2 regions of the Fictibacillus sp. UD genome follow, and region 2 is predicted to be linked to the other one. Evidence: a T-box and tRNA genes for the amino acid it is inferred to sense, from the RefSeq annotation. Region 2 holds a T-box; the other holds one or more tRNA genes.
The links. The T-box of region 2 lies ahead of alaS (alanine--tRNA ligase). A T-box ahead of a tRNA ligase gene usually reads a tRNA of that ligase, here a tRNA-Ala.
Positions count from the first base shown of each region.

Region 1: it encodes a tRNA-Ala, which carries the amino acid that the T-box ahead of alaS (alanine--tRNA ligase) is inferred to sense. The anticodon was not compared.

Region 1 covers NZ_JARUHH010000001.1:4,541-21,456, reverse strand. The annotation lists gene P8610_RS00100 (exonuclease domain-containing protein) at 18-662, opposite strand; gene P8610_RS00095 (hypothetical protein) at 1,042-1,710, shown strand; gene P8610_RS00090 (YjcZ family sporulation protein) at 1,833-2,003, shown strand; gene nagE (N-acetylglucosamine-specific PTS transporter subunit IIBC) at 2,049-3,455, opposite strand; gene murQ (N-acetylmuramic acid 6-phosphate etherase) at 3,471-4,376, opposite strand; gene P8610_RS00075 (DUF871 domain-containing protein) at 4,388-5,443, opposite strand; gene P8610_RS00070 (PTS transporter subunit EIIC) at 5,461-6,834, opposite strand; gene P8610_RS00065 (GntR family transcriptional regulator) at 6,885-7,604, opposite strand; gene P8610_RS00060 (exo-beta-N-acetylmuramidase NamZ family protein) at 7,862-9,118, opposite strand; gene nagZ (beta-N-acetylhexosaminidase) at 9,134-11,152, opposite strand; tRNA gene P8610_RS00050 (tRNA-Ala) at 11,551-11,626, shown strand; gene P8610_RS00045 (YndM family protein) at 11,669-12,121, opposite strand; gene P8610_RS00040 (sodium:solute symporter family protein) at 12,222-13,820, opposite strand; gene P8610_RS00035 (hypothetical protein) at 14,223-14,981, shown strand; gene P8610_RS00030 (hypothetical protein) at 15,001-15,435, opposite strand; gene P8610_RS00025 (alkaline phosphatase family protein) at 15,601-16,908, shown strand.
Region 2 covers NZ_JARUHH010000001.1:329,175-346,090, reverse strand. The annotation lists gene P8610_RS01720 (S-ribosylhomocysteine lyase) at 1-30, opposite strand, end outside; gene mtnN (5'-methylthioadenosine/S-adenosylhomocysteine nucleosidase) at 27-731, opposite strand; gene P8610_RS01710 (class I SAM-dependent methyltransferase) at 747-1,385, opposite strand; gene P8610_RS01705 (YrrS family protein) at 2,030-2,632, opposite strand; gene P8610_RS01700 (peptidoglycan D,D-transpeptidase FtsI family protein) at 2,715-4,388, opposite strand; gene greA (transcription elongation factor GreA) at 4,583-5,059, opposite strand; gene udk (uridine kinase) at 5,209-5,850, opposite strand; gene P8610_RS01685 (O-methyltransferase) at 5,880-6,524, opposite strand; gene mltG (endolytic transglycosylase MltG) at 7,040-8,176, opposite strand; gene P8610_RS01675 (DUF1292 domain-containing protein) at 8,300-8,599, opposite strand; gene ruvX (Holliday junction resolvase RuvX) at 8,622-9,041, opposite strand; gene P8610_RS01665 (IreB family regulatory phosphoprotein) at 9,041-9,316, opposite strand; gene alaS (alanine--tRNA ligase) at 9,395-12,031, opposite strand; T-box leader at 12,351-12,570, opposite strand; gene P8610_RS01655 (AI-2E family transporter) at 12,598-13,662, opposite strand; gene P8610_RS01650 (DUF3918 domain-containing protein) at 13,738-13,917, opposite strand; gene P8610_RS01645 (hypothetical protein) at 13,949-14,146, opposite strand; gene recD2 (SF1B family DNA helicase RecD2) at 14,295-16,628, opposite strand; gene P8610_RS01635 (tetratricopeptide repeat protein) at 16,641-16,916, opposite strand, start outside.

The DNA.
Region 1 (16,916 bases), 320 kb from region 2:
ATAAAAGTAAAAATACTTTAGTTAAATAACTTTGATAAGGAAGCAAATGGCGATACGCTTTCTTCTGCTTTTGTTTTGTACACCAGTTTTTCTGGTTCGAAAAGCTTAGACTCTAAGTATGAGGTAGGATTTTTTACAATCTCAATCTGTTTATGAATCCTCTTAAGAATCCTGCCTGTATTAATAGCATCATCTAAAGCTCTGTGCTTCGAACCTTCATATGAGAGCTCCATTGTAAGAAGTGCACGGGACAAGCCATATCGAAACCCTTTTTCACTATCGTGAAGCAAACTAAAATGAAATTGCAGATCATTATGGTTTATGATCCAATCGGTTTCTGTTTGGTGAAACGTTGAATCCGTAATAAGTGCCCATTTATCTTCTGGTCCCCAAGAACATAGATAATACTCCTCAAGCCCAATCCACGATTTGAAATTTTCTATTGCTTCTGTATAAACGGGAGCAGAAATTAAATCTTTTTTTGTTATTCCCGTTAAATTCGTTATTCTTGAATTCAGCTTATCCATTTTTGGCTGGACAAACGATTGAAAAGTATCAAGTATTGTCAGCTCTCCATTAACTTCTGTCATTCGTACAGCACCGATCTCAATGATCTCAGATAATCGGTTAGTCATTTCTAGATCATAAACAATATATTGCATCCCTTTCACACCTGCCCTTCATCATTGACGTCTTCATTTGGGTATCTACCATATATTGTAGATGATTTATTAACAAAATGAAATATTACAAAAGGTCTTACTTAATATGTCATTTTGACAGGGTGTTACAATTATAGAGATTAGGGTTTTCTTTGGGCTACTCTATTCTCCCGTGGAAACGAGCAGTCTGGAAAGGAAAAAAGTTTACTCAAACTACCTTACTTTATTTTATGAAATGAATCAGCATAGATGTCAGTCTAATCGTAAAGAGCTATAAGTTTCTTAATCTGCCATACTTTTCATTTTCAATTTCTGCATTCTTTTGTTAACATTGTTAGTGTCTATTTAACTATATGAATTACATAATGAGGGATTATCAATGAAAAAAGTATTACTATTAATTCTTATAATTGGCTTGTTTACTATTACTGCTTGCTCAAAAGATACTAAACAAAATGAACAAGGTGCTTCAGAAACCCAAACTGAAAATAATAACGAAAAAGCCACCGATTCATCAACTACTGGTCAAGACGAAGAAGATACAAAAGCGACAGAAACAGCAGCAACAGAAGATGAGAGCACTGAAGTTGCTGATGAAGAAAATGCAGATACAAATGAAAAAGATTATTTAACTGACAATTACGAATTTGTAGCAAGTGAACTCACGAACCTTTCTGAACAGCAAATAAGCGATAAATGGGGAGAACCCTCTCGATCAGAAGAAATTCAGTATCGTTATTCTGGCACTACTCAATTCGTACCTGCAGTTGTACGTTATTATCAAAACGAGAAATACGCGGTTACATTTGTTGAAGGAAAAGCTGCCCGTTTAGTCTATTCCGTAATTGATGAGGAAATTCTGTTTACGGATGATGAAAAATTAAGAGCTCTAGAACTTGCCGGACTTCCAACAGATGTGGAAGAAACAACAGACACTGATACGGCATTTGTTTACAACGATCTTGGAAATGTATATGAAGTAACCATGTTTTCAAAAGGGGAATTTGTAGATTACTTATATATCATTTTAGATGAAGCTTACAAATAAAACCTTAGATGACAACTCCTCGAAATGAGGCGTTTATCACCGTTTCTATGCTTATCCATTTTGCATAAAATGGAGTGAGGAGAGAAATCGGCTTCTCATAGTGCAAGAAGAGGAGTGAAACCATGTCATCGAGAAAGTACTGTTCTGATAGCTTTACGCTTTATGTGGTACTATTCGTGCTGCTCATTATTGTCGGAGCCATTTCGTTTAGCGGAGACTGCTGTGTTTATTCTTATCCGTGTTCATACGGATTCTCAGCAAACGCACCCATAAATGGTTATTGGAACGCGTAAAAATAAGAACCCCATTTCCTGCAAAGAAAATGGGGTTCTCTTTTTTTATAGCTTCTCTCTCATGCTGTCTGCAATCGGTTCAACCTCAGAGCCTACTACTACCTGTATATTTTGGTTATTAAGCTTAATAAGACCTTTGGATCCAGCTTTTCTAAGAGCATCTTCATCTACTCTCGAAAGATCTTTAATCTGGACTCTCAGTCTAGTAATACAGTTTTCAAGCAGGACTATATTTTCTTTGCCACCGAGTGCATTTAAATAGGCTGCAGCCGCTGCTTCGTACTTTTCATTACTTGTAGAGGTTGCAGCTGCCTCAGATACAATAGTTTCTTCATCTTCTCTACCTGGTGTTTTCAAATCTAGTTTTACGATTAAATAACGAAAGATGCTGTAGTAAACTACAAAATACACTGCTCCAATCGGTAAGAGCAACCAACCGTTCTGTGCTTTTCCAATATTTAAGAAATAATCAATCGCTCCTGCTGAAAACGTAAATCCATGATGGATATCAAACAATACAGCAACTGACATAGAAGCTGCAGTTAGTACAGCGTGAATCACATAAAGCAGTGGTGATAAAAACATGAAAGCAAATTCAATCGGTTCTGTGATACCTGTAACGAATGACGTAAGCGCCATACTTCCAAGCATCCCCGCAACTGCTTTTTTACGATGTTTTTTCGCTGCATGAATCATAGCAAAACAAGCGGCAGGCAACCCAAACATCATAACAGGGAAGAACCCAGCCATATAGAAACCAGCTTTCGGATCATCCGCAAAGAATCTTGCCAAATCTCCAGTTACTGCCTTTCCGTTTTCTCCTGTAAACTCTCCAAATACAAACCATAAAAAGCTGTTAAGTACGTGATGCAAACCTAATGGGATCAATAAGCGGTTAAAGAAACCGAATATACCAGCACCAATGGCACCTGCACTCGTAATCCAAGTACCAACGTTCTCTAAGCCCATTTGAATGTAAGGCCAGATGAATCCAAAAACAAGGGCTAACAACACCATCGTACCTGCAGTCACGATTGGTACAAATCGTTTGCCGCCAAAGAACGATAACCATTCTGGAAGTTTCGTATTATAAAATCTATTGTATAAGAGCCCTGCTACAACCCCGGCTAGAATCCCTCCGAGCACCGACATATCAAAGTTGCCTTTATACGCTAAATTCTCAACTGCAAATGCTTTAGCCCCTTCTGTTAAAACAAAATAACCGATAGCACCTGCAAGACCCGCTGCCCCACTACCGTCTTTAGCTAGACCAACAGCTACCCCAATGGCAAAAATCAATGCTAAGTGACCGAAAATCGCATTACCTGCTGCAGCCAAAAAAGGAATACCCAGTAAATCATCTTGACCGAAACGCAGAATGAGTCCCGCTGCTGGAAGAACAGCAATCGGAAGCATAAGCGCACGGCCGATGCGCTGCAAGAATCCTAACATAATAATCTACCCCTCTCATTTTTTAGTGAACATGCGTATTGCTTCTTTTAATTTGCCATCATGTTGATCTAGATACGGTTTTGCGTCATTTGGAGCGACTCCTGTTATTAACTGAAAAATCGCAGCCTTGGTGTTGCCTCCCTGATTGAGCAATGCTTCTTCTGCTTCTTTTTCTGACGCACCCGTAGCTTCCACGATTATATTTTTTGCTCGCTGTCTCAATTTTTCATTTGTAGGTTGAACGTCCACCATCAAATTGCTGTAAACTTTTCCCCACCTAATCATACTAGCTGTACTAATCATATTTAAAACAAGCTTTTGAGCCGTTCCAGCCTTCATACGTGTAGATCCTGTAACAACTTCTGGCCCTGTTATAATAGGAATACTAATATCTGCAAGCTTCTCCATAGGTGAATTTGCAGCACAAACAAGAGCAGCCGTGAATGCACCTTGTGATTTTGAATAACCCATTGCACCCAAGCAATAAGGCGTTCGGCCAGATGCAGCAATCGCTACAACAACATCTTTATTCGTAAGTTTCAGTTTTTGAAGATCGGATTTACCCAATTCTGGATCATCTTCTGCTCCTTCAATAGCATGTTGAAGAGCATAATCACCACCTGCAATCACACCGACTACTAAATTGGGATCTGTTCCATAGGTTGGCGGGCACTCTGAAGCATCTAACACACCTAATCTCCCGCTTGTTCCTGCCCCGATATAGATAAGCCGACCTCCATTTTCGAAAGCTTTAACTACTTTTTCTGCTACTTTACTAATTTCAGTTAAGACAGGAGTAATACAACTGACGACTCCAAGATCGGCTTCGTGTATTTTTCGGATCACTTCTAGTGTTGAAAGTTCATCAATGTTTACTGTGTCTGGATTCCTTTTCTCTGTAGCCAATTTGGTTAAGTCCATCATGATCTCCTTTAGTATGGTTGATTTAAAAGGACAAACTTCTGCCCGCTTCCCACGTACTCTAATAATGGCATGCTCTCTTTCCGTACCATTCCAACTACATTCATCTTTGGATTGGCGGGCAAATTCTCCAAACATATTTGCAGTTCACCGGCATACCTGCCATATAATTTGTTATCTATCGTGATTGTGCCCTTTGTGAAAGAGGTTAAATTATGAATCTCTTGAATCAGTTGAGAAGGCTCAGTTCTAGATTCAACTGAACGGATCACGTATTGTGCGGCATCCATTCTATTCGTATGAACCGTGTTATAGAGGTGCTCGTATTCATTGTTAAAATCTACATAGAGAGGAACTGCACCATCCATTAAGTAGCCGAAAGTCTTCAAAGTCTGGTCAGTCAGATTTAAATCTCCCACACAAATCTTGTCTGTACTCAGTTCGCCGAGTTCAAGTGCTGCATGTACAGGTGTTAAAAATCTATGATTCTCAATCGTAGGAAGTCCTTCATGCAACGGTCCGCGTAATGAATCATCCCCTTTAATAAAACCCATTGTTTTTATTCCGTAACGGTGGAACAATTCATTGCGTGTTTTTACTGAGTGACTTGAAATGCCTGTGTATGGTTTCGGATAAAAGTTATGCCAAGCTTCTGTTTGATTCACTTGAAGTCCCGCGTCTACTAATTCCTTAAGCTGTTCTTCATCAATGGTACTCGCGTTCAATCCAATTTTAAGAGAATGGGACAGCCAAGCAATCTGCTTGGCTGTAAATCCATAATCCATCCTGATTCCTGTGATTCCCCAGTCTTTTAAAGAAGGCAGTTCAGAAAACGCTAATCCCAACCGTTCAAGGGAAGCTGGAGAAACATCTGCCATCACATCCATATGAAAACTTTGCGCTATATTGCCTAACCACTTTACTTGTTTAATAAAATCTACATCACTTTCTTCTGGAATATGAAGAGAAGTAAAGATGTACTGAAAACCGTTTTTAGCGGCCTTTTCGATCCATTGTTTATTGAAAGTATCTGATTCGCTTAGATAAATTGAAATGCCATAACACAAAGAGCGTTCACTCCTGTTTAAATGTCTTTTGCCATGCTCTCTTTAAACCCAAATGTCCATGTGAACAAGAAACCAAAGATATAAGCGATGACTAAACCTACTAAATATAGAACCATTTCATTCGGATTAACTAAGAATACGAGTGGGATACCAGAAACACCAATTGCAATTGTCGCAACTTCATAGAATGCCTGGAATGCCCCACCTACTGCAGCTCCTAGACACGCCGTTAAGAACGGACGACCGAGCGGCAATGTAACCCCAAAGATTAACGGCTCACCAATTCCCAGCATACCTACAGGAAGTCCGCCTTTAATAACTTTGCGAAGCCTTTGATTTTTTGTTTTGAAATAGATGGCAAATGCAGCACCAACTTGACCTGCTCCACCCATTGCTAAAATTGGCAACAGTGGATCGTCACCGATCGTATTGATTAGTTCCATGTGTACTGGTGTAAGGCCTTGATGAAGTCCTGTTACAACTAGTGGTAAGAATGTACCTGCTAAAATAAGTCCAGAGAAAATACCGCCAATATCAATTAAGTTTAATAATCCTTTTGTGATGAGGTCAGATAAGAAACCACCAACCGGCTGAAGAACGAATAACGTTGCAAAACCTGTTATCAGGAGTGCAAGTGTAGGTGTTACGATAATATCAATAGAAGGATGAACAAATTTTCGAATTCTTTTTTCCAGGAATGCAATGAGAACAGCAGCAAGCATGACCCCAATTAAACCGCCACGTCCTACAACGAGTGGATCACCAAAAAGTGTAATGTTTGCTAGACCTGGGTTAATGATTAAAATACCGGCTGCACCACCTAGTGCAGGGGTTCCACCAAACTCTTTGGCTGTATTAATACCAACAAATACTGCTAAGTAACTGAAGACACCCCAGCCGATTAACCCTAGCATTTTAATTATTGCAGACTCAGGGTCCGCTTCCATTCTAATCGCAACGTTTGTGATTCCAGCAATCAAACCTGAAGCAACAATCGCAGGAATTAACGGAATGAAGATACTAGCAATCTTACGTAAAAATTGTTTAAAAGGAGTTGCGTTTTTCTTGTTAATTGCATCTTTATTCATGCGTGCCATCTGCTCAAGATCCATCGGGTTTGTTTCATCAACAGATTCGATGTTCATACCCGTTTCTTCGCTCATCGCTAGTGTCACACGGTTTACAATTCCAGGTCCGACAATAATCTGTAAGGTATCATCTTCTACAACACCCAAGACACCATCCACATCTTTTAACCCTTTTAAATCTGCTTTTGACGGGTCATGTAAATTCACACGTATTCTCGTCATACAATGCATCAATGACTGGATGTTTGATGAACCTCCAAGTTTTTCAATGATGCTATGAGCCATTTGCTGCTCTTTCCCCATTATCCTTCCCCCTCTTAGTAAACGCTTTCATTTTTATATAAAACGCTTCATTAGCGTTTCATATCGATCATAAATTTGTATCGGTCACCTCTATAAACTGAATGTACTAACTCCAAAGGCATTCCATTCGTTAAAAAGGTTTGTCTTTCAATGAGAAGTACAGGTGCACCTTTCGTTATCTCAAGTATTTCACTTTCAGCATCACGTGCAATCGATGCTTCTAAGCTTTGTGTCGCATAATCAATTTCGAAGCCAGCACTTTCTACCTGTGAATACAGTGAGCCTTCTTTTATATGATTTTCTTGCAGATATAGAAGATGAACAGGAACAAATGTGGTTTCGAATGCCATTGGAATATCATTTGCAAGGCGAACCCGTTTGATCTCATAGACTTCTTGGTGTTCCGAAATTTCTAAAGCCATTGCAAGTCTTTGATTGGCCTTAATGGTGTGAAAGGATACAAGTTTTGATGCTGGCCGATATCCCCGCGACCTCATATCTTCTGTAAAACTAGTAAGTCCCAGGAGCTTCTGCTCGATTTTTTTAGCAGATACAAATGTCCCTTTTCCTTTTCGGCGTGTTAAGTATCCATCATTCACAAGATTGTTTATCGCTTGACGGACAGTCATTCGGCTAACTTCATAGTTTTCAGCAAACTCTCGTTCGGAAGAAATCATCGTTCCAGTTATCCATTCTCCCTTATCAATCTTTTGTTTAATAGCTTCTTCAATCTGAAAATAAAGAGGCATTGGTGATTTTTTATCAATCATAAAAATGGTTCAACTCTCCTTACCTAAAAAGATTCCATGCACCTTCCACTGTTTAAACAAACATCTTCCATCCTGTTGGAATCCTGAAGTGCTTTTAATCTTTGCAGTTGCATCCTAATGTAATGACGTGTTTCATGTCCACTCTCCCTTATTACTTTATGCCAAGCGTATCATTGTTATAACTAGTTGTCTATACCAGTCAGAAAATTCAAATAAAATAAGCTAAGGCTAAAGAATACAGCCTTAGCTCTCTAAGATTAGTACATTAAATATTGTGCTCTTAATTCCTTAAATTCCTCAAGTTCATCATTGTAACGGGAGACGATTTCATCAACACTGCGCCCTGATTCAATATAGTCTCTTACCCATCCATTTCCAACTAAAAGGTCAAAGAAAGAAATTCCTTTGCTGTCTTCTGCGCGGAATTGAAAATCATTCGGGTATAGATCATGAATCGCTTTAACTAAAGTGATTCCAGTTAGGACCGGTTGGAATAACTGACCATCCGTTACATGAATTTCTACACCATGAGATAGCTTCCCAGCGTGTTTTGAAGATGCAGGTATAAAGGATGCTGAACGAAACTTCACTCCAGGTAATGCCTCATCGTTCAGTTTCTTCGCTAATTCATCACCATTAATAAATGGAGCGCCAATTAACTCAAATGGTTTCGTCGTTCCTCTTCCCTCTGAAACATTCGTTCCTTCAATAAGCGCACTTCCTGGATAAACAAGTGCTGTATCTTTTGTAGGCATGTTTGGAGAAGGGAGTACCCATTCTAATCCGCTATCTTCATATGCCCAAGATCGTTTCCAGCCTTTCATTTCTACTACCTTTAAATCAGCTCCAATGCCAAATTCTTCGTTAAACAAGTTGGCCAATTCTCCTACAGTCATTCCGTGTCTTAGTGGAATCGGATATAATCCTACAAACGAGGAATAAGCCTGATCTAACACAGGACCTTCAACTTGTTCACCGCCAAGAGGATTCGGACGGTCTAAGACAACAAAAGGAATGTTGTTCTCTTTCGCTGCTTCCATCGCATAAGCCATCGTGTAAATGTATGTGTAGAATCGAGTTCCAACATCTTGAATATCAAACACGAGAACATCAATTCCTTCAAGCATCTCAGGAGTAGGTTTCTTTGTCGCTCCGTATAAGCTATATACAGGAAGACCAGTTTTGGAATCCGTGTAAAACTCAACATATTGACCAGCTTGTGCACTCCCTCTCACTCCATGTTCAGGGCCATACAATGCTTTCAACTCAATGTCAGGATGGTTGTATAGAACATCAACAATGCTGTTTAAGCTGCGGTCAATTCCTGTAGGATTCGTTATCAAACCTACATTTTTACCTTTTAGAACACTCATCTCCTGATCTAACAGTCTCTCAAAACCCGTTTTAAAGTTCTGTCTATGCTCGAAACTGTTATTATTATTCGTAGCTTGAGCACCCGGAAGTACGAAAGAAAACATCAGCAACAACGTTAAAAAGATTCCCCATTTTTTCATCTTCTTCTCCCCTTTTTAGTAGCTTAATCCATGACCAAATGGATAGAGAACACTATTTGCATCTTTAAAAATGGTAATCGGCAATTTCCCTGACGGGTTGTTCATGCCGAAGATCGTTTCTGCTGCAGCTCTAAAGCTAGCATCTCTAAAGCTGTATTGAGTGATATAAGCTGATATTTCAGGAAATGCCATAATATCGTAAGGATTTCTAATACCTACTGCGATTGTTTTTTCTGGAACTGCACTGATCACTTGATTCACCATCTGCATTTGAGAAGAAGATGGCAAGCGTCCAGAAACGTTAAACGTATATGTTCCGAGCACGACTAAATCAGCATTCCGTACTTTTTGCATTTGTTCTTGTGTTAAAGGCTGACCCGTTTTAATCAATTCAACTGATGAATGATGAGTAGACAAAGCTTGGTGAAGATTTTCGCTGTATGTGTTCCCCACTACTACAATGGATTTCTTTTCAGATTTGTTAACCGGCAGTATACCATCGTTTTTAACTAGCGTAATTGATTTTCTAGCCACTTCATTCTCTAAATCTTTATGGACTTTATTTCCTACTACTTCTTCAGCATGTGTGATTTTCTCATCTATTGGTGTTTCACTGACTTGTTTATAAATACCGCGTTTTGCTTTTAGCGTTAACAAGCGTTCAACAGATTCATTTATTCTTTCTTCTGTAATCTCACCTTTTTCAACAGCTTTGTATAAACCGTTAGCTACTTCTTCTAATCCAACAGGCATTAAGATGATGTCTGTACCCGCATTAACAGCACGAATTACCGCATCAACTGCGCCGAAATGGTCAGCGATTGCTTTCATATTTAATGCATCAGTAGAAATTACACCTTCAAATCCCATTTCTTTTCTCATTAAATTTGTTAATACCTCATGTGACAAAGTGGCAGGAAGAGCGATTTCAGTGCCATCCTTTTTAGAGATAACAGTGGTTGGGTCAATTTTCGGGAAAGTAACATGAGCCGTCATGATAGCATCAATCCCTTGATCCATTGCCTGCTGAAAAGGATAGAGTTCTACTTCCAACAACCTTTCTTTATCATGAGGAACAGAAGGTAGTCCTAAATGTGAATCTACCGCTGTATCACCATGCCCTGGAAAATGTTTAGCAGTCGCAGCCATTCCTGCACTTTGCAATCCCTTCGTATAAGAAGTTCCCAAGTCAGCAACAAGCTGAGGATCTCCACCAAATGATCGAACGCCGATAACCGGATTGTCAGGATTATTGTTTACATCTAATACAGGAGCTAGGTTCATGTTTATTCCAAGTGAGTGAAGCTCAGAGCCAATAGCATGTCCGACAGATTCCGCCAGTTCTGTTGATCTTGTAGCACCAAGCGCCATATTTCCTGGGAAATCGGTACCACTCTGCAAACGTGTCACAATTCCGCCTTCTTGGTCGATTGATATCAATAATCCGTAGTCTTCGTTAGCCATTTTATACGCATCAACTAGTCTAGTTGTTTGTTCGGTAGTCACTACATTCTCACGGAAAAGGATGACTCCACCAAGATGATATTTTTTCACGAGTTCTCTGATTTCATCATTCATTTCTGTTACGTTTTTTCCGTTCCACGTACGAAAATCAGGCATTAACATTTGTCCGATCTTTTCCTTCACAGACATCGATGCAATAGCTTTTGAAATAAGGTCGTATTTTGCACCTTCTTGCTTTATTAAATTTGCTTCTCCATCTTTCACATGAATTCCAATTCTGTCGAAAGATTTGCCATCTGTTACGACAATAAATGTTCTGCCATTCTTTCCACTTAGACTTACTACACCGTCATTATTAACGGAAGCTACAGTCTTGTTTAATGAACTCCATTTCAGGTTTTTTGTTACTTCAACATACGTTCCATCTTCACTTGCCCATAATGAGGTTAAATCGATGGAATCTTCCGAGATCACTTCAATAAGTTGCGGCATGTTTTGAGCAATGATTAATTCTGTTTCACCGTTCTGTTTGGCTAAAACAGAATTAGCTTTACCCAATCCTGCAAACATTGGGATGATTAACAAAGCAACTAATAAAAGATGACGAAACTTTATAATCTTCAATATTCATACCTCCTTTTATTTTTGGTAGCGCTTTCTTTCTTTGTCACTTTTCGGTAGAAAAAGTGCGGTTCCTGTCGTAAGGGGACAAAACAGAACTTAAGTCCTTCAGCCTTCTAGGACTAGTTGTCTATACCAGTTCTAAAGTGTATATTTTCAGGTATAAAAGACTTATATAAAAAAGCTTCATCCACTCTTGGACAAAGCTTACACACATTTATTTATATATGAAGAAAACGATCTTATTTCATTGTTTGAGTATAGGAAGTTTATTATGCAGATTTATCCATAAAATGCTTGCTCCATCTTTGGTTAAGCTATATAATTTTCTATGTCAGTAACAATTTGGGGGCTTAGCTCAGCTGGGAGAGCGTTTGGCTGGCAGCCAAAAGGTCAGCGGTTCGATCCCGCTAGTCTCCACCATACATAACCATAAAAACCCTTGAGGAATCAAGGGTTTTGTTTTTATTCATCTTTATTCTTTTTCCCTCTTGGATCTTGTTCCTCTGCAAATTCCGTTGCATATCGGAAGCCTGGTCTAAATCTTCTATGCTGTCTTTGATTTTTCTCCGTTCCTTTTATATGTTTAAGTAAGTATTGATGAACAAATACTTCTGTAGCGGTAATGATACCAGCTGATATCACACTTCCCCATGCAATTTGCAGATATCCATCTAATAAAATCGATCCAAATATCCAAACCACTGTATATGCCAATATAAACTCAGCCATTAAGGTGTTTGTTTTTCCGATACGGGGCAATAGAATCCGATCCGCAATGATATAAGTAATAACTGTTGTTGTTACAGCGAATGATACAATATCACTTATGGTTGCGTCGAAAAATAAATCTAAACCTATCCAGAAAGCGATTAGGCACACAATGAATTTCATGATGATGACTTTTGCTTGTTCCATAAAAAAACCTCCTTCTTCTGTTCTTAGTTTGCAACAAAAAAAGAAGGTTCATACTACATATGTAAGACGACCCCTTACATTTTGCAATGGATCTATTAGATTACTCCGAAACAGCTGGCACAATTGTTCCTTTTTCTGTTTGTTTTTTCACACTTGTACTTTTATCGAGCAAGCTGACAATGACAAAGACAGCAGCGGATAAAGGCAGGGCGTAGAACAAAGGATCGATGTGGGTCCAAGGAAAAGGAAGTACAGTTACCTTACCGATCAAAGCTTGAGATAAGCCAATCGCTGCAGCTTCTTTTAGATGTAAGAACAAGAATCCGATGATACTCACTGTAAAACCTGTAATCATGCTAGCAGTTGCAGCTGCTTTCGTTGCTCTTTTCCAATATAGTGCTCCAATAAGTGCTGGCAAGAATCCTGCAGCACAAATACCAAACCAAAAAGCAGTCGCTTGAGCAATAATTCCTGCCGGTAGTAAATAGGCTAAGATGACAGCCGCGATCACACCAACAACTACTCCGATTCTTGAAGGGTTAAGCTTAGATCCGAAAAGAGATTGAACACCAAGAGTCTTTAATATATCTTGGCCGAAAGCTGTTGCTTGAACGTGAATTAATGAACTGATTGTTGATATAGTGGCTGATAATAACGTTAAAGTAAAAAGATAAATAAACCAGTCAGGCATGAGCTGATTAATGAAAATCGGTATGATCAGATCAACATTTCCTTTAGCCGCAGTTAATGCAATTCCACCTGTATTTTCATAAAAGTACAGGTTGCTTAGTGGTCCGATTACAAATGCAGCACCTGTCATAAAGAAGATAAAGATTCCACCCACTAAAACCGAGCGATACAAAGCTCTGTCATCTTTTACGGTCATACATCTCATGGCAAGCTGAGGTTGCGCAAGAACACCTACGCCTACTCCCATAATGATCGTACTAACAATCGTCCACCAAAGCGGAGAACCAAATTCAGGCATGCTTGTCCAGCCTTGATGTCCTTGGTCAACAAGAGCTTGCGGCACGAGGTCCTTCATTGCACTTAATCCGCTGTGGCCTTCTATGATTCCGCCAACTGCTTGGTACGTTACAAATAAGAAGATAGCCATTCCGATCAACATAACAACTGCACCGAAAGCATCTGTATACATGACGGCCTTGATTCCTCCAGTAACTACATAAATCGCAATAATAGCAGCTAAAAGAATAAGTGCCAGATTGAAATTCATAGACATTGATTCTTGGAGAAAGCGCCCTCCTCCGATTAAAACAATGCTTGTATAAGCCGGCATTAAAATAAATATCATGCTTCCTGAAAAAACGGTAATAAATTTAGAATCATAACGTTTTCCTAAAAGAGTAGGAAACGTGGTAGCATTTAATTCTAATGAAAGCTTCCGAATTTTCGTTCCAAAAATCGCAAAAGCTACAAAGATTCCAAGGACAATATTAAGAAATGCAAGCCATAACAAACTAAATCCATGAGCTGCTGAAACTCCTCCAAATCCAACGATGGCAGAAGTACTTATAAAGGTAGCACCATAAGAAAGCGCCATGACTGCTGGATGAATGTTTCGTCCGCCAACCAAATAATCTGATTCTGTTACGGTCTTTTTGTATCCATAATATGCGAGCCATGACATGATCCCCATATATACAATAAGAATCGGTATTAAGACTGCAAAATTCATTATGAATCATTGCCTCCTTTATTCCACATGATTCCACCAAAAACAACACAGCCAATTGCAGAGATTACAGTAGCGATCCATACGAACGTTATTACACCGTCTTCCATTCCAAGCAAAACAATCTCCTCCTTACGTAATGTGGAAAGCATTATGAGGTTATTCAAGATGCATTTTGTTAGCGCTTACATTTTTATGTAGTTATTCTTTCCTTTCTTCCTCCCTTCAGAAATATTAGCTTATTAATATGTTTTCTTTTTATAAAACAAATCCCCTTTATTATTTAGAATTTTCTATATTTTTTCATCTGTAATATTCGCGAAATGTTTTTGTAACAATTATGAAACCCTTTTGATCATTACCTCGTCTAATAAGTAACAAGATGTATATGAGGGGGAAATAAGATTGAAGAAAAGGAATCGGATGGTGATTTTCGCAACAGCTGCACTATTGACCGTTGTGGTATTCAATTATAACGATTTTGAAAGTAAGGCTACAGCAACTGAGCAAAAGTTAACCATTAAAAACGAAGTATTAACTTCTGACAAAACAAAGGATTTTGTTGCTTCAAATCAAACTAAAGATATTAAAGGTGATGATATTCAAACATCATCTTCTGTAAATATTTCTATTCAACATAATTCAGAAGGTAAAAACCAAAAAAAAGACTTAGAAAAAAGTATTGAGAAAGATCAGTCATCCGTAAATTCACAAGCCAAAAAATCTGAAACGAAACCTGTTCCCATTCAACCTGTTGAAAACAAAAGTGTAACTCAACATAAAAAAGCTCAAGCACAAACAAGTATGCCAGATACAAAAGTAATTGATGGATACACGTATGTGAACTTAATGAATCGAGCAGATGAGAATTTAAAGCATTTAGTGAATATTGCTAAAAAACACGATGCTACTTTATATGCTATTGAATTTAGCGATTGTTTTGCGATGTTTGACAATAGCAGCAATCAGGCAATTATGATGTTTAGCACGGGTTCTCGATCAGTATCTATTGAAAAGGCAGAAATTCTATGTGATATGCATCCTTCTATCAAGAATCAGATTCAGGGTGTAATAGAAACGGGAGAAGAAACTGTAGTGGAAATTGGAGAACACGAAAGCTATCACATTTCAAAACACGGCGGGAATATTACAATCTCATTTTAGCGTATACAAAAAAGCCCAATTACGGGCTTTTTTTGTTGGTGCTTTTTTTCTTAACCTCATTTAGGGCTACTACTTTCAATGCCATCAGCTCTTCATCAGTAACTTTTTCTAACAGTTTTTCATACACAGCAATCTTTTCTTTTTCGTTCAAACCTTTGCTTACTTTCTCTCTAATACTAGCTAGTTCTTGAATGGAGTATCGATCAGAGATAAACGATACTGCTTCATTCTTTGTTTTAAAAGGAAGTTTCTTTTTAGGAACCTCACCTGTTTCAATATACTTCCGTATTTCCGGATCCTCCAAAAGTTTATTGATTTCTCCTTCATTTGAGGTTAATTCTTTTGATATTTCAATCATTGCTTTTTCAGATGCGTAATCCATTGTGTACAAATATCCTGCTACACCTATTACGATAAAAAACATCAAAACGACGCCTAACCACCATTTAATCACTCAATCACCCGCTCATTATGAGATACTACATTCATAACACAACTTACAAACTTTGGAAAGGACAAGCTTGCATTTTATGTTTAAATAAACACTTTACACTCGTTTAATTTCTGTATGCTATGATTTACCATAGAGGGATAATCTTAGAATTTCTGGAGGAATGTTATGTCTCGTCTTACCGATTATTTAGTCGTAATTTCTTTTGATTGTCTATCTTCTCTTGATTTTCCTTTGCTGGAGCAGCTTCCTCATTTTAAAGATTTCCTGCAGCGGGGTTCGCACTGTAAACATGTTGAAACGATCTATCCTTCTGTGACTTACCCTTGTCATACAACGATTGTCACCGGTAATTACCCGAAGAACCATGGGGTCGTTAATAATACGTTTCTTCAACCAGGAAGAGTCTCTCCAGATTGGTATTGGCACCGAAAACATGTGAGAGGGACAACTTTATATGATGAAGCTAAAACAGCGGGCATGAAAACGGCCGCTTTATTATGGCCAGTTACCGCTAGAGCAAATATTGATTATAATATGCCTGAGATTTTTGCGAACCGAAAATATCATCATCAAATTCCGGTTTCGCTTATAAACGGCAGCAAACGATATCAGCTAGATATGAACCGGCGATTTGGTCATTTGCGAAACGGATTGCATCAGCCAGAACTCGATGATTTCGTGTTAGCGTCCACTGTACATACCATAAAAAATAAAAAACCACAGCTTTTACTTGTGCATTTCGTTGATCTGGATTCACAGAGACATTATCATGGCTTTTCTTCAAAGGAAGCAATGGATGCTCTAAAACGACATGACAATCGTCTTGGAAAAATCGTTCAAGCCTTAAAGGAAGCTGATATTTACGATGACACAACAATCGCTGTCTTGGGTGACCACAGTGCTTTAGATGAATACAAAGCGATTAAACTCAACGTTCTGTTCAGAGAGCATCACTTACTTGAAGTCGATACAAAAGGCCTGTTGAAAAATTGGAAAGCCTATTGCAAAAGTTGTGACGGTTCAGCATATATTTACGTAAAGAATTCTTCAGACACTCATACAAAGGAGGTAGTAAGGAGACTGCTAGAGAATTTAATAAGCAATGAAATAAACGGCATTGAAAAGATTTTTAGTCAGAAAGAAGCAGCGTCAATGGGTGCCGATGAGAATTGTTCCTTTATGGTAGAAGCAAGACGAGGTTTTTATTTTAACGAAGAATATGAAGGGACCTTATTACATGAAATAACAGATCGGGATGTAAGGGCAAAACGTTATACACACGCCTGTCACGGCTATTCTCCTGAAAAGGAAAACTATACGACTATTCTTATGCTAGCAGGTAAAGGTATACAGCAGGATGCAGTTATTCGTTCTATGCATCTAGTTGATGAAGGACCTACATTCGCAAGATTATTAGGTCTTAACCTAGGACAAACAGATGGACAGGTTATTGAGAATTTCTTAACGCTTTGATCTGTGAA
Region 2 (16,916 bases):
AAAGCTTTCTACATTCATTTTTTTTGTCATAATGATTTCAGCTCCTCTACGATTTGTTGTACTAGTTCTGCTGAGTTCTTAGATGCCGTTTTTAAGAATTGATCATAAGAAACGCGCGCATCCTTCCCTGCAATGTCTGATAAAGAACGGATGATAACAAAAGGAACAGAAAACTGATAGCACGTTTGGGCAATCGCTGCCGCTTCCATTTCAGCAGCATATAAAGCTGGAAACTTTGTTCTAATGTCCTCTACCCGTGCATGGTCACTCATAAACGAATCACCCGAAGCAATCAATCCTTTTGCAACTTGGATGTTTTGTACACGCTCTCCAGCTCTTACAGCCGCCTCAACAAGCTTTTGGTCAGGCAGGTAATTAGGCGGCATCTGAGGCACTTGGCCATGCTCATAACCGAAAATTGTAGCATCCACATCATGATGACGAACATCTGTTGAGATAACTACATCTCCAACATTTAAATCTGAGTGGAATCCGCCTGCAGATCCTGTGTTTAAGATAACGTCTGGATTGTACAACTGGATTAATAGCGTTGTTCCAATTGCTGCGTTTACTTTTCCAATTCCAGATTTTAAAAGAACAACTTCTTGATCGTTCAACATACCTTTATAAAATTCACAACCTGCAAGTTTTTTCTCTTCAAGCTCTGTAAGCTGCTCACGTAATAGAACCACTTCTTCTTCCATTGCACCGATAATTCCGATTCTTTTCATGTTATTCTCCAATGTCTATTTTTTTACCGCTTCCATCAGCCAGACATATTCATTCAGCTTTTCAAACGAAACTTCAAAGTCATAATTTTTAAAAATATCTTCTAGGACACCAAGGGTTGTATAATATTCTGTCTGCAAATCTTTTAATAAGTTAAGGTAGCCTTGTGATTTAACTTTTTCATGACGTTCTTTTTTATCGTCTTCGTGAAGATAAGCGGTATCTGCAAAGACAATTTTACCATCTTTTTTAAGCAGCTGGCTATAATGTCCGATTGCCTTATCTTTTTCATCATCCGTAAGATGGTGAAAGGCATACGTACTAACGACTGTATCAATTTCCTGATCAAATTTTGGAAAAGATAAAAAATCACCATCGTAGAGCTTTAAATCTGGATTTCGCTTAACCGCTTTTTCCCGCATTCCTTTTGATGGCTCAATACCGATAACTGTTTTTCCGCTCTTAAGAAGCTTCTCGCTTAAATTACCAGTACCTACCCCAAACTCTAATACAACATTTCCAGAACGTTGCACAACAGTTTCTAATATTTCATCGTATTTATGAAAAACTTCCTTATATTCCTGATCCTCTCCTGAAACAGTTTCATCATAAGAAGATGACCACTCATCAAAAAGATCAATAAATTCTCGTCCCATTTTTTCCACTCCACGTTTTAAATTATATAATTCCTATCAATATACTATGAATTAAAATCTTACAGGTTCCAAATTAGCATAATTTCTATAATTTTTCAAATGTAATATCTTTGAGGATTGGTGTAGATTACAATTATTTGAATAAATTGTAAGAGAATTTTAAAGAGGAGTGCTGATTTCCCGAAAAGACGCAGGAGCAAAGTTGCTTTTTAAAGCCGGTCAGGTGAGATTCCAAATGTGGCATATCAGCAGGAGGCTTACCGCACACCCTTGGAAGGCAAGCATCTCTGGAATGAAGATCAACCACTTACAAGAGCAACAATGCTTTTACCAAAACGCCCTATCCTAAAAATGGCTGCTTTCAAATTTTGTCTTCTATGGATCGTTGATTGGAGTGCAAGGTGCGAGACTCCTCGAAAATTAAACTTCAAATTTTCTTCGTGCGATGTGTCGCTGCCGGAGCCTTCCTTGTCCTGCGGGACAGGCGGGCAGGTGAGACACTTATACGTGAAACGTACGAATGTGGCTCACCGTCTGCCCCGAGGAAAGCGAGCATCTGGAGCGGAAATCAACCACTCAATGACGCCAAAGTCTTCGCAAAAAAAAAAAAAAACAACCTGCCATTTAAACAGGTTGTTTGTCATTTATTGGACTGGTGTTACACTCGTTGGCTGCCATCCTTTTTCAGGAATCCATTGCAGCATAACATCATACTTAGTTCCATCAGCTTTGGATTGAACGGTTCCTTTTGAAAGATCAGGACCACCACCGTTGCCTAGCCAGAAAATAGTCATCTGATCTTGAGGAATATTTGTTGCATAAGAAAGGGCTTGAACCATCTCGTTCCAGTCTTGCGATCCATCGTCATAAGATTTTTGATGCGGCTCCGTTTGTGAAGTTCCAATTGGTTCCCATGGACCTTCTGGACCACCGCCAGCAGGTTGTTCTGAACCTGAATCTGTTTCTTGGTTTTCTGCTTCTTCCTCAGTATCTTCTTTATTCGCAGAATCTTCTTGCTTGCTGTCAGAATCATCCTTTTCCATTTCTATTGAATTATTATTATTGGATTCTTTTTTGTCAGCTGTTTGTTCCGTTTCGTTTGTTGTAGCTGTTTCGTTTTCATCGCCTGAGAAAAGATTAAATGCAACAACAACAATCAGCAAAACAACTAACCCGATTGCTATGTTTAAAAAACGATTTTGTTTTCGTTTTTCTAGTCTTGTTTCATAACGTTGGTTTCGTTTCATAATATCCTCCTCAGTAAAATTACTTTTTTTATTTTACCATGAGGATGATGTCTGCGAACACTATTAACTATCTATCTTTGTATTATTTATGTTCACTTTTGTTTGCATCGTTCATAATTTCATTTGCTATGTCCGCAAAAACAGGAATCGTTCTATTGGTTTTATCATGTTTCAGGTCAACTACTACTAAAGCGAATCGTGGTTGTTCAGCCGGAAAATATCCCGCGAACCATTTGTTATTCAAGCTGTTTCCTTCCCCCTTTTCTGCAGTCCCGGACTTGCCTGCAACCTGAAAGGGAAGTGCCTGCAAAGCATGACCTGTACCACTTTCATTTTTTACGACATTTAACAGAAGAGATTGAAGTCTCATCATTGTATACGAAGAAAGCTTTTGATCTCCTGCCGTATGATCCTCAAATTCAATTAACTCTGTTCCGTTGGCGAAATTAACACTTTTCGCCGCCTTCACTTCATACCTTTCCCCGCCCCGTGCAATCGTCGCCATCATATTCGCCACTGCAAGGGGAGTGATTTTTACATCAAGCTGACCGATCGCTGTTTGCGAAACGGCTAATGAAGATTGATAGTGGGAATGCTTCTTTTTCGAGCTATATATTTGTCCAAGCTCTTCTTGGTAAAAGTGTGTAAAGGAATTAAGATGATACACTTCTCCTTGCCAACCATTATAGTGAAGTAGTCCCATCTTTTCTGCGTACTTCTCTATAAAATCAGGATTCGTCCTAATCATTTCATTCGCAAGCTCACCGAATGTTTTATTGCAGCTTTGTGCAAAGCTATCTTCAACATTAAGATTACCTAATTGTCTTTCGTCTTTTTCACCATATATATTAAGGCTGCAATCGTATTTTTTCTCATTTTGAACCCTATTCTCTTCAATGGCGGCAGCTGCCGTTACAATCTTAAAGACAGAACCTGGAATTTGCTGAGACGTCATATTATTTCCATGGTTAAAAATTGTCTTGCTCGTAAACAATGGTCTGCTTGCCATAGATAAGAGCTCGTTTGATTCAATATCTAATAGAACAGCACCACCATCTTTAATACCATGGACATCCAGTGCATTCTCTACTGTTTCCTGCATCTTTTTATCAATTGTCGTCTTGACGTACAAAGGATAGAGAGGATTTGTCTGGGAACGATATTTGACGTCAAGACCTAATAGAGGATGACCTTGTCTATCGACGTGATAGATATATTGTGTCTCCCCTTCAGATATTAAAAATGGATCGAACGTATACTGCATCCCGTTCTTGCCCGTTTTTGTGGATGTAGTCACCGTTCCCTTTTCTAATTTATCACCGTATTTTCTCTTTATTAAATCAGGATCTTGACCTACAGCACCGATGATATGATTTGCAAATGGAATTGGCTTTCTTCTTGTAACGAGCTGGGCGTATAGACCTGGAATCTCAAGCTTATTAATGTCATTCATTTGGTCAAGACTCAGTTCTTTTTGAAGCGAGAGCGCTGAAGGCTTCTTAAGTTGTCCAATCATTTTTGCAACATCTTCGGCAGGGATCTGCAGTATATTACCGATTGTTGCCACTGGCCAATTACTTGTAAAAAGATTAGGAAAAACAACTACTTGTGGTTTAACATCTGTTGACAACAGTTCTCCGTTTCGATCCAGAAAATAACCCCTGCCGTCATTTATGGTAAATCGGTGTGTACGCTGATCAACACTTTCTTGTATAAGGTTAACTTTATTCTTTGAAAATGATTTTGTTGAAATCAATTGTATATCCATTAAGCGATAAATTAAAAAAAGATAAGTGAAAGAAAACAAATAGCCAGTCCTATTGTTCTTTTTTTAGATAACAAATACATTTCACCACCTTACCCACATTTTCACCTACTCTTGTTATTCCTAATCAAGGGTCAAAAAAAGAAGACTTGCAAAAAATCGCAAGTCTTCTTTAACTTTACACTTTATTTAACTTCTAAAATAACAACGCTGATTTCTCCACCTGGTGTTTGAACAGAAACTTTATCTCCTGGCTTTTTACCTAACAAACTTTTTGCCATTGGAGAGTCGTTTGAAATTTTCCCTTCAAACGGATCAGCTTCTGCACTACCTACGATAACATATGTTTCTTCGTCTCCATCTGGAAGCTCTTGAAACTTAACTGTTTTCCCGATGGAAACGTTATCAGATTGGTCTTTATTGTCTTCAATAATCACCGAATCACGAATCATCTTTTCTAATTGAACGATACGAGCTTCAACAAAAGCCTGCTCGTCCTTTGCTGCATCATACTCAGAGTTCTCAGAAAGATCCCCGAAGCTTCTCGCTACTTTAATGCGCTCAACAACTTCTTTTCTTCGTTCTGTTTTTAAAAATTCTAATTCGTTTTCTAGCTTTTGCTTACCCTCTAAGGTCATATAGTGTTTTTTCTCGTCTGCCATAATATTCACTCCTTCAATAATCAGTACCCTTGTTACGTTATATGATAATTCGGGCAGGGTATGTATAAAAAATAGGACAATAGTTGATTGCCAAGCAGCTTAGAGCTGTGATTTGTCCGTGTATACCGAAAAAATGAGGATGATGTTCCTCATTTTTTCAATAATGCTTTGTCTTCCAATATGGTCTTTATCTTTGTCACCATTAAGTCGATCGCAACAAGGTTTTGACCGCCTTCTGGAATAATGATATCTGCATATCTTTTCGTGGGTTCAATAAATTGATTATGCATCGGCCGCACTACGGAAGTATATTGATCAATTACGGATTCTAATGTTCTGCCACGATCACGAGTGTCCCGAACCATTCTTCTAATAATTCGAACATCTGCATCTGTGTCAACAAATAGCTTGATATCCATCAGATCACGTAAACGCTCGTCTTCTAGAATTAGAATACCTTCCAATATAATGACATCTTTAGCATCAACTGGGATAATTTTATCACTTCTTGTATGTGCTGTATAGTCATACACTGGTTTTTCAATGGATTCGTACTCTAATAACGAGGAAATATGTTTGATCAACAGATCATTATCAAAAGCAAGAGGATGATCATAATTGGTATTCAATCTCTCTTCCATAGATTTCTCAGATTGATCTCTATAATAAGCATCTTGTTCAATAATGAGTATGGATTGATCAGCAAACTGCCTGTAAATTTCTTTTGCTACTGTTGTTTTACCTGATCCAGATCCACCTGCAACCCCAATTACAATCGGTTTTTGTGCCATTGTTATTACTCCTCCAAACTCCTGTACCCTTAAGAATTTCGAATGCTGACCATCATACCATCACCAACCGGCAAGATTGAAGATTGATAATCAGGATGCTGCATCATGTATTCATTAAAACTTCTAATTTTTTTTACTAGAGAACGAAGTCTTCTACTCTCTAGACCGCTTTCATCCGCTACATACCCTCTAAAGAGAACATTATCTGTAACGATGATGCCGTCTGCTGACAGCATAGTGGAATAGTGATCAAAGAAGTTTTGATATTGTCCTTTAGCTGCATCTATAAAAATAAAGTCATATGGGGCATAGTCTTCTACTTGGCTTTGCAATTCATTCGCATCACCAAATAATAAGGTAATCCTGCTTTCAAGATGAAGAGCTTTAACGTTATCTTTTGCTATATTGTACCGTTCTTCATCTCTTTCAATACTAATAATTTCAGCTGTTTCACAAGCAAGGGCCATTCGAATGGCTGAATACCCAATGGCTGTGCCCACTTCTAGTATACGTTTTGGTTTTCTTAGCCTTACATATGAAAGAAGTGCTTCTATTCCTACTAGATCCATAATCGGCACATTATGCTCTTTGGCGTATTGCTCCATTTCTAGAACTTGATCAGAGCGCGTTGGAATTATTTTTTCAATGTATTGGTTTACTTCATTTGAGACCAAAGTAACACGCCTCCTTCACACTAACCGGTATATTGTAACATAATCTTTATTTGAAGGCGAGAGTCCTATCATTTTTTCATATTTTCCATGTCCGTTAGCACTTTACAGGTGATTTCACAAAAGGCAATAAAATAATGTCACAACACATTCTTTTTGAAAGTTGCTTTAAATTTTTTTCTTCTTTGAATAGTTGGTTGTAGTGTAAGGTGTGAGACTCCACCAACTACTTTCAAAAACAACAATGGGGACACGAAAAAGGACTTTTTAAAGAAGGCTCTTTTCTAAAAGATAGTTGCTCTTCTATGACCGTTGATTGGAGTGCAAGGTGTGAGACTCCTGCGGGACAGGCGGGCAGGTGAGACACTTAAAAGTGAAACGTTACGAATGTGGCTCACCGCCTGCCCCGCGGAAAGCGAGCACCTGGAACGGAAATCAACCACTTCCAAAAGCAACAAAGTATACGAAAACAGCCTAAAAAAAGAAAGAGAATACGCGTAAACGTACTCTCTTAAAAATTATTGTTTGTCTTTTTCCTGCCAAACTTTCCATTCATCTCTGTATTTTTTATATACCGCATTATGTTCACTTAAGGTTTTCGTGTAGATCACTTCACCATTAGGCCTTGCGTAGAAAAAGAGTTCTTCCATCTTAACTGGATTTAATGCAGCTTCGATCGCCTTTTCACCTGGAGAGGTGATCGGACCGATTGGAATCCCTTTATACCTGTAAGTATTATAAGGAGAATCAAACTCAAGATGTTCGTATAAAACTTGTACATCGAAATCTTTCCTTGCATATTTAACGGTTGGATCAGAATCTAATTTCATATCTTTACTGATACGATTATAAAATACCCCTGCGATTTTTTTTCGATCCTCATCACGTTGAGACTCTTCTTCGATAAGAGAGGAAAGCGTGATCACTTCAAAAAGTGAATATCCGCTATTTTTAATTTCAGCTTCATGTTTTTTTAAGATTATAGATGATTGTTCAACCATCTTGTCGATAATATCAGTTATTTCGGGTTTTTTAACTTCAAAATCATAAGTTGCAGGGAATAAGAACCCTTCAAGTGGATAATAAAGTCCTTCTTTCGTTATTTCATCCGGCAATAAAGGATATTTTTGCTTCAGCTCGTTCAGATAGGTTTTATCAGTCATCTTCTTTAAGATATCAGCTTGATCGTACCCTGTAGCCTTGCTGATTAATCCTGCAATCTGTGGGACGTTATATCCTTCCGGGATGGTAAGCGTAAGTTCAGGTTTTTTGAACAGCTTTCCTTCTTTAAGTGCAGAAATCACTTCTGAAAGACTCATCGAAGGTGACAGTTCATAGATGCCTGCTTGGAAGTTCCCTTCTCCTTTAACTCGAGTGTAGAGTCTGAAAAAGTCACCGCTGTTAATGATACCTTTATCTTCTAGTTCTTTCCCAATGTCTGCAGAAGTTGAGCCAATTGGAATTTCAATCGTCATGTTCTTTTTGTTATCAGCGTCTAGAGGGCCAGTATTTTTAGTAAAATAAAAATACGCTCCTGCCGCCGTTGCCATGATGATTGCCAAAAAGAGAGCGAGAATGGATAGTACGATGGTTTTTGTCCGTTTTTTACTTTTATTTTCATTTATGTAATTCCCAGATGACTGGAGATGTAACATTGTGTTTCCCCCTTCCACCTGTTTAATTATACGTTTGCTAGCAGAAATTGTCGAGATTGGCCGTAAATTGGAATAAAAAAAGGAAGATGGTATCATAACCATCTTCCTATCTCTTAACCAATATTATTCAGTTTCGAACTCGTCATCTTGGAATGTATTTAACATTTCTTCGATCATATCCCATTCTTCGTCTGTCTCCAGAGGGAACAATGCTAGATCATCCTCTTCTTCTCCCTTTTCTTCATAACGGAAAGGAAAAACTTCTACTTCATCTGTATCGTCATCTTCCGAATCAGCTACAGGAATTGTTACCATGTATGATTTACCTGTTTGGTCAACATCAAATTTGAATAATACTTCAAATAGATTTTCGTCACCGTTTTCGTCAGGAATAATAATGCGTTCGCGTTCTTCTTTAGCCATGATTGGCTCACCTCTACTTTTCTTATTGTTGGCTGTCCAAATAACCTTGCAGAATGATCGAAGCAGCAAGCTTATCGATCACTAGCTTTCGTTTCTTCCTGCTTACGTCAGCTGAAATCAAAGTTCTTTCAGCAGCCATAGTTGTTAGTCTTTCATCCCATAGGATAACCGAAATACCTGTAAGGTTTTCAATATCTTTGGCAAAGTTTTGACAAGCCTCGCCGCTGGGACCGATCGAACCGTTCATATTTTTAGGAAGGCCGACCACAATTTTGCTGATATCATGAAGCTTAATCAGTTCTTGAATTCGTTCATAGTCTTGTTCAGGTTGATTAGGACGGCGCCGGATCGTTTCGACTCCTTGTGCTGTCCATCCCAGTGCATCTGAAACAGCAACACCTATCGTCTTCGTTCCGACATCCAGTCCAAGAGTTTTTGTCATTAACGGCTTCCTTCTTTTTGAGTTGAGAGATACGATTTAACAAGCTCTTCAATAAGCTCGTCTCGCTCAAGTTTTCTGATCATACTTCTCGCATCATTATGACGAGGAATATAAGCTGGATCGCCTGAGAGCAAATAACCTACGATTTGATTAATCGGGTTGTATCCTTTATCCTGCAGGGCGTCATAAACAGAAAACAGGACAGTTTCAACATTCGTTTTATAAGCATCATCTTCGTTGAAGTTAAACTTCATCGTTTTGTCCATGGAACTCACTAGCGAACACCTCTTTCTGAAGATCTCCCTTATGGGACAAATTAGTTTCTATCTCTATTGTACATGAAAGAGGAAAGCTTAGGAAACCGTTTTAATCATTTCAACTGCAGAATCTATTCCTTCTTGCAGCTTTTCTGGATCTTTTCCGCCTGCTTGAGCCATATCAGGACGGCCTCCGCCGCCTCCGCCGCAGCGAACTGCAACTTCTTTTACAAGATTACCCGCATGGTACCCTTTTGATACTAAATCTTTTGTCACTCCAGCTACAATATTCACTTTTCCAGCATTTTCTGCCCCTAAAATGACAACTCCGCTTTGGATTTTATTCTTTAAGTCATCCACAATTGTGCGAAGTCCGTTCATATCCATACCGTTAACTTTCTTCGCGATTACAGAAACGCCATTAATTGTCTGAACTTCATCAACAAGACTGCCTGCTTCCATGTTTCCAATTTTCGCAGCAAGAGATTCTTTTTCTTTTTGCAGTTCACGAATCTGTTCGTTTAGTGCATCAATACGCTGAGGAACATCTTTTAAGTTTGTTTTTAATTTTGAAGCTGTGTCTTTCAAGAGTTGAACTTGACCGTTCATCAGGCGGTATGCATTTTCTCCTGTAACAGCTTCAATACGGCGAGTTCCCGCTCCAATTCCTGATTCTGAAACGATCTTAAACAATCCGATCTCTGCCGTATTGTTCACGTGGCACCCACCGCAAAGTTCTAAGCTATAGTCTCCCACTTTTACAACACGAACAGTCTCACCATATTTTTCGCCAAATAAAGCCATTGCTCCCATAGCCTTTGCTTCATTGATGTTTTTAACCATCTTATCTACAGGAATGTTAGCCCAAACCTTTTCATTAACAATCTCCTCGATCTTTTCAAGCTCTTCTGGAGAAATACTTCCGAAATGTGTAAAGTCAAATCGCAGACGTCCTTCTTGAACAAGTGATCCTGCTTGGTTAACATGCGTTCCTAATACATCTTTTAATGCTTGATGAAGCAGATGTGTAGCGGTATGATTCTTAACAATTTTTGCACGAGTTTCTGGATCAACCTGAACCGTAACTTCTATGTTATTTTCAAGAACACCTTTGTTAACGACTACCGTGTGAAGGTTTTGTCCGTTTGGAGCCTTTTGAACATCTTTTACTTTAAGTTCCACTTCTTTACCTGTAATGGTACCTTGGTCAGCTATCTGACCACCGCTTTCTGCATAGAAAGGTGTAACATCCAATATAACTTGAGCTTCTTCTCCTGCTGCTACCATTGCAACACGCTCACCGTTTTGAAGGACTTCAAGAATTTTAGCTTCTCCTGATAAGTGATCATACCCAGAGAATTCACTTTTTACTGTGATGTCAGAAAGTACTCCGCCTTGTACTTGCATGCTGTCCACTTCTTGCCTTGCAGCACGTGCACGTTCACGCTGTGCTTTCATCTCATTTTCAAAACCTTCTAAATCGACATCCATTCCATTTTCAGCAGCATACTCTTGAGTAAGCTCGAACGGAAAACCAAACGTATCATATAGTTTAAATGCGTCTTTTCCAGAGATAACAGATTTTCCTTCAGCCTTCTCTTTAGCCATTACGTCTTCTAAGATAGCAAGACCTTCATTGATCGTTTCATGGAATCTTTCTTCTTCTGTCTTCACGACTTTTTGGATAAAAGGAACTTTCTCTTTTACTTCCGGATAAAAATCAACCATGATATCAGCAACTGTCGGCACTAATTCGTACATGAACGGTTTATTAATATTGATCTTTTTTGCAAAACGGATAGCTCTTCTGATCAATCGTCGAAGGATATATCCTCTTCCTTCATTCGAAGGAAGTGCGCTGTCACCAATCGCAAAACTAACTGTACGTACGTGGTCGGCGATAACTTTAAACGCCGTATCTGTTTCTGTATTTAAACCGTAAGACGTATCTGAAAGTCTCTCTGTTTCCTTGATGATCGGCATGAAAAGGTCGGTCTCAAAGTTTGTTTTTGTATCTTGAATAACAGAAACCATTCTTTCAAGGCCCATTCCTGTATCAATGTTTTTCTTAGGAAGCGGCGTGTACGTTCCATCTGGATTGTGGTTGAACTGGGAAAACACAAGGTTCCACACTTCAAGATATCGATCGTTCTCACCGCCTGGATATAGTTCAGGATCAGATGTATCGTTACCATAAGATTCACCGCGGTCATAGAAGATCTCAGTGTTTGGTCCACTAGGGCCCTCACCGATATCCCAGAAGTTCCCCTCTAAACGAATGATGCGCTCTTCTGGCAATCCCACTTGCTTCGTCCAAATGTCAAACGCTTCATCATCTTCAGGGTGAATTGTTACGGAAAGCTTTTCAGGATCAAAGCCGATCCAATCTTCACTCGTTAAAAACTCCCATGCCCAAAGGATTGCTTCTACTTTGAAATAATCACCGATAGAGAAATTTCCAAGCATCTCAAAGAACGTATGATGTCTTGCTGTTATACCTACATTCTCGATATCGTTCGTACGAATTGATTTTTGCGCGTTTGTAATACGCGGATTCTCAGGAATTACCCGGCCATCAAAGTATTTTTTAAGTGTCGCAACACCACTGTTAATCCAAAGTAATGTTGGATCTTCATGGGGAACAAGTGATGCACTCGGCTCCACACGGTGGCCCTTTTCCTGGAAAAAATCAAGAAACATTTGTCTGACTTGAGCTGAAGTCAAATTTTTCATGGTATTCATTCTCCTTTGCATTTTTGGATAGGCTGTTTTTGCAAGCTTTGTTGCTTTTGAAAGTGATTGATTTCCGTTCAAGGCTGCTCGCTTTCCGCGGGGCAGGCGGTGAGCCACATTCGTACGTTTCACTCTTAAGTGTCTCACCTGCCCGCCTGTCCCGCAGGAGTCTCGCACCTTACACTCCAATCAACAATCATAGAAGACAAAATTAAAAGCTACAACTTTTTGATAAAAAGAGCGCATTGACTTCATCACCTTGTTGTTGGAGTTTGGTACAAAACCAACCAAAACAAAAAAACTCCCATCCCTGTAAAAAAACAGGGACGAGAGTTTTGAATTCACGCGGTACCACCCTGGTTATATGCATTTGAAAGCATATCACCTTGATTAAGCCTTAACGCGGCATAACGGCAGATTTTTCTTCTGCACTCCAGAGTAGCTTTCCGTTTTCCTTCTTCCTAAAACATCTTTCAGCCGGTGGATGTTTCTCTCTTTTGGAAGGTCTAAAACGTACTTATCTCTTTCAGCGATTTTTTTATCTTCTAGCGTTAGTATACGTTTATTTATTCTGACTTGTCAATCGGATGTCTGAGCCGATGTTCCCTAATATGAATGACAACCACTTTAATCACACTAAAAATAGGAACGGCAAGAATCATTCCGGGCACTCCTGCAAGCTCTCCTCCAAGCAATAGAGAAAAGATAATAAAAACGGGATGGATATGAAGATTTCGTCCTACGATAAAAGGGCCTAAAATATTGCCTTCGATGAACTGTAAAACAAGCATGATTCCAACAGTTATCCAGACCATCTTCCAAGATATCGTTAAGGCAATCAGGATGACTGGAATGGCACCTAAGATCGGACCAAAGTACGGAATGATGTCTGTTATCGCAATAACAAGACCTAATAGGATGGGATATGGCATACCCACAAACCACAGAGCTACCATCGCTGCTGCCCCTAAAATGGCTCCAACAAATAACTGCCCTCTTATATACCCTCCAAGGGATTGATCGATATCTTTTATCAAGTGCTTGCCTTCATTTCGGTATTTTCTTGGCGTAATAAACCAAAGTGCTTTTTTTAGTTTCTCAAAATCATTTAGAAAATAAAACACTAAAAATGGAACAACGATAATCACAAAGAAGTAATCTACAATTTTCCGCAAAGAAAAGATTGCATTGGTCAAAATATTTTGAGCGTTAGTCTCCATTTTCCCAATGTAATTTTCGATTTTTAAATGAACAGAATGTGGAAGTGCCGAAGTTCCTTTATCAACTTTATATAAAAGGTCTTTGTAATCTTCTGCAAGGGCAGGCACATTTTCTAACAGCTGTTTCATCTGCACAATAAAGTAAGGAAACCCTTTAACAGCTGCGTACCCTAATCCTCCAAAGAACAAGAGATAGATGCTTAAGATCGCAACAAATCGAGGCAGCCCTTTTTCATGCACGTATTCAACGACAGGATGCAGCAGATATGTAATAAGAGCAGCTAGAAAAAAGGGCAGGAATATTCCTTTTATAGCTTTCCATAATGGTTCGTACAGAGGGTAAAGTTTCATTAAAAGAAACAAACATAAAAACAATAATAAAGAAAGGGTCAGTCTGTAAACCCACTTCATTCTACTGTCTCTTGTCATACACTCACCCTTTTCTTTAAAAAACCCCGTCCTTGTTTGAGACGGGGCTTACGTACTTTAATAAATAGCTTTTGCGACTCTTTTGCGGATTCTTTTTACCCGTCTTGATGTCCAAAGATCACCGATATCGGAAAAATTGACGTTCATTTTAGACATTCTAGACATCCTCTTGTTTCTCATCGCATATGTTGCCGCTCCAATACCAAGTGCGAAAAGAGAACTCATCGTCCTGCTCATGCTGTATCACCTCGACATTAGAGTTTTACAATTATGATGTGCTTTCTCTATAAGTCAGATCTTGATCTTCAAATAAATCATCTAGTGAAGTTAGAGAGCCGTCTTCTTCCACTTGATGAAGGGACAGTCTTCCTTTAACAATGGAAAGCTCAATAAAACAGTTCCAGCAATAATACTGGTTTACACCGATTTTCCCAATATCTTTTCTACTGCAGTTCGGACATTCCACTTGCTCTCGCTCCTTTAAAATTTTACTTTTACAAGGGTGTCCTGAATACAGAGAAAATATACGCAATTATTGGTTTTGAAGAATCATGAATCATAGAAATAAAAAAGAAATGTCCGACGAGATGACAAATTACATCTCCCGAACATTTCTAGTTTGTTTCGTTTAGAAGGGTCTCATTCATTAAATCTTTTTCCAACTGCGTTTCTTGAAGACGAAGTTTCAATCCTGAGAATCTTTCCAATTCATCTGAGCGCTGAACTGCCCAAGTAAAAGCTTCTTGTTCCCCACATAGAATTAAGTACTCTTTACTTCTTGTTATTGCTGTATAAAGCAAGTTGCGCTTTAACATCCTATAATAGCTCTTTAAAACCGGAAGAACCACGATCGGATATTCACTTCCCTGTGACTTATGGATCGAACAGCAAAAAGCATGTGTGAAATGATTAAATTCACTTCTTTTATACGTTACTTCGATTTCGTCAAAGCTGATTACAATCTGGTCTTCTTTTTCCGTATTCTCTCTGGCATAAATAACAGCTACGATCTCACCAATGTCACCATTGAAAACCTGATCCTCTGGCTGATTGACAAGCTGAAGAACTTTATCTCCTTTTCGGTAAAAAACATCAGCTACTTGCAGTTGACGCTGTTTTGGTTTCTCAGGATTAAAAAGGCGCTGAAGCTCAACATTCAATCGGTCGATACCCACTGACCCTTTATACATAGGAGCTAATACTTGAATATCTCTTGAAGTGTATCCTTTTTTTATCGCATTTTCACAAACTTGAAGAATCGCTTGAAAAACTTGTTCACCAGAACATGGAAAAAACCGTCTGTCGCTTTGAGGGATCAGGAGATCATCAGGTACTTTTCCATTTTTCATTTCATGAGCTAATCGTATAATGGATGACCCTTCAGCTTGCCTGTAAATATCCACTAATCGTGTATGTGGAATATGTTCGGATTGAAGCAGGTCTTTTAATACTTGACCTGGCCCAACAGATGGCAGCTGATCTTCATCACCTACAAAAATAATCTGGATATGCTGCGGCAGTGCTTTCGATAAGGAATGAGCAAGCCAAATATCGACCATCGACATTTCATCAACGATCAATAGCTTCCCTTCTATGGGTTCATCTTCATTCTTTTCAAAATTCCCGCCGCCTTTCCACCCTAATAAACGATGGATGGTATGCGCCGGTATTCCCGTTGATTCTGTCATTCGCTTTGCGGCACGGCCTGTTGGCGCAACGAGTAAAACAGGGAAAGGTTCTTTTTTTCCTCTGTAATCATCAGGGTTCAAACTCACACCATGAATCTCGCTATAAAGTTCAACGATTCCCTTGATAACGGTGGTCTTACCCGTGCCTGGCCCACCAGTGAGCACCATTAATGAAGAGGTTAGTGCCTTTTTAATAGCCTCTTTTTGACTGTTTGCATATTTCATGTTGAGTCTTTTTTCAAGAGCTGATAGCTCAGATTCCAATTTTTCATCTTCAATGTGATAATCGTTTGGCTGAGTATGTAATAATTGATTCATCTTTTGAGCAAATCCACGCTCTGCGAAATATAGGGTTGGCAAATATACAACATTTTCTTTTACAATCAAACGCTGTTCGGTCTCCATATCTTGAATCTCTCTAAAAATACTCATCTCATCGACAGTGTTCTTTCCATCTGCTAAAAGCTTTCTCACACCCTCTAACAGTTCTTCCATCGGCAAATACGAGTGCCCGAGATCTGTACCTTGATCACGAAGCACGAACTGACAAGCAGCTTGTATTCGTTTTGGATGATTGACTTGCATACCATTTCCCTTTGCGATTTCATCAGCACGATGAAATCCAATTCCAGAAACATCTTCAATCAAGCGATAAGGCTCTTTTTTGATGACAGTAACCGACTCATCCTGATACGTTTGAAAAATCTTCATAGCGAGCTGAGGGCCAATTCCATAGGGCTGGACCGCCATCATCACTTGATCTAATCCTCTGTTCTGCAAAAGTGATTCCTGTAAGTTTTTAGCCTGTTCTTCTGTTAACTTTGGAATTTGGCTAATGTATTCCGGAGACTCCAACAGTTTGGTGATCGCATCATTGCCCATTACTTCAACAATATGTTCTGCCGTCTTCTTTCCGATTCCTTTAAACAAATCACTGGAGAGATATTGAACCATTGCTTCTTTTGATTGCGGCATCTCTTTCTGAAAAAATTCGACTTCATATTGCTTACCGTATTTCGGATGATCTTTAAATTTGCCATAAAATAAATACAGTTCATCTTCTCGTAAAGGCGGAAGAATTCCCGTAACCATGACTTCTTTTTCGTTATAATTTTCATTTGTCTCTTTCACCCTAATTCGTGCAACGGTGTAGAGGCTTTCCGATTGATGATAAACAGTAGCAATCAACGTACCTTTTATAAATCGGGACGTTTCTTGTGTTTCATCGTCGTCTAAATGAAAGGAAGGCTGCTGTGCCATAAAGCACCCCCTTTAATGGTTTGTATTCTTACTTTCGATATTTCTTTTTCCGTTCCCTGCTAAATAATGGTCAGGTTGAATGTCGAGCGCTTTTTTAAAGGCTTGAAGCGCTTCATCGTTTCGGTCAAAATAACTAAGTGTAACGCCTAAGTTGTACCATGCATCTGCATGGTTTTTATCAACCTGTACAACTTTTTCAAACGTGTTTAAAGCTGATTGGATATCACCAGTTCTCGCTAGACACAGACCAAACTGAAACAGTGCTTCTTGATCTTCGTTGTTAAGTTC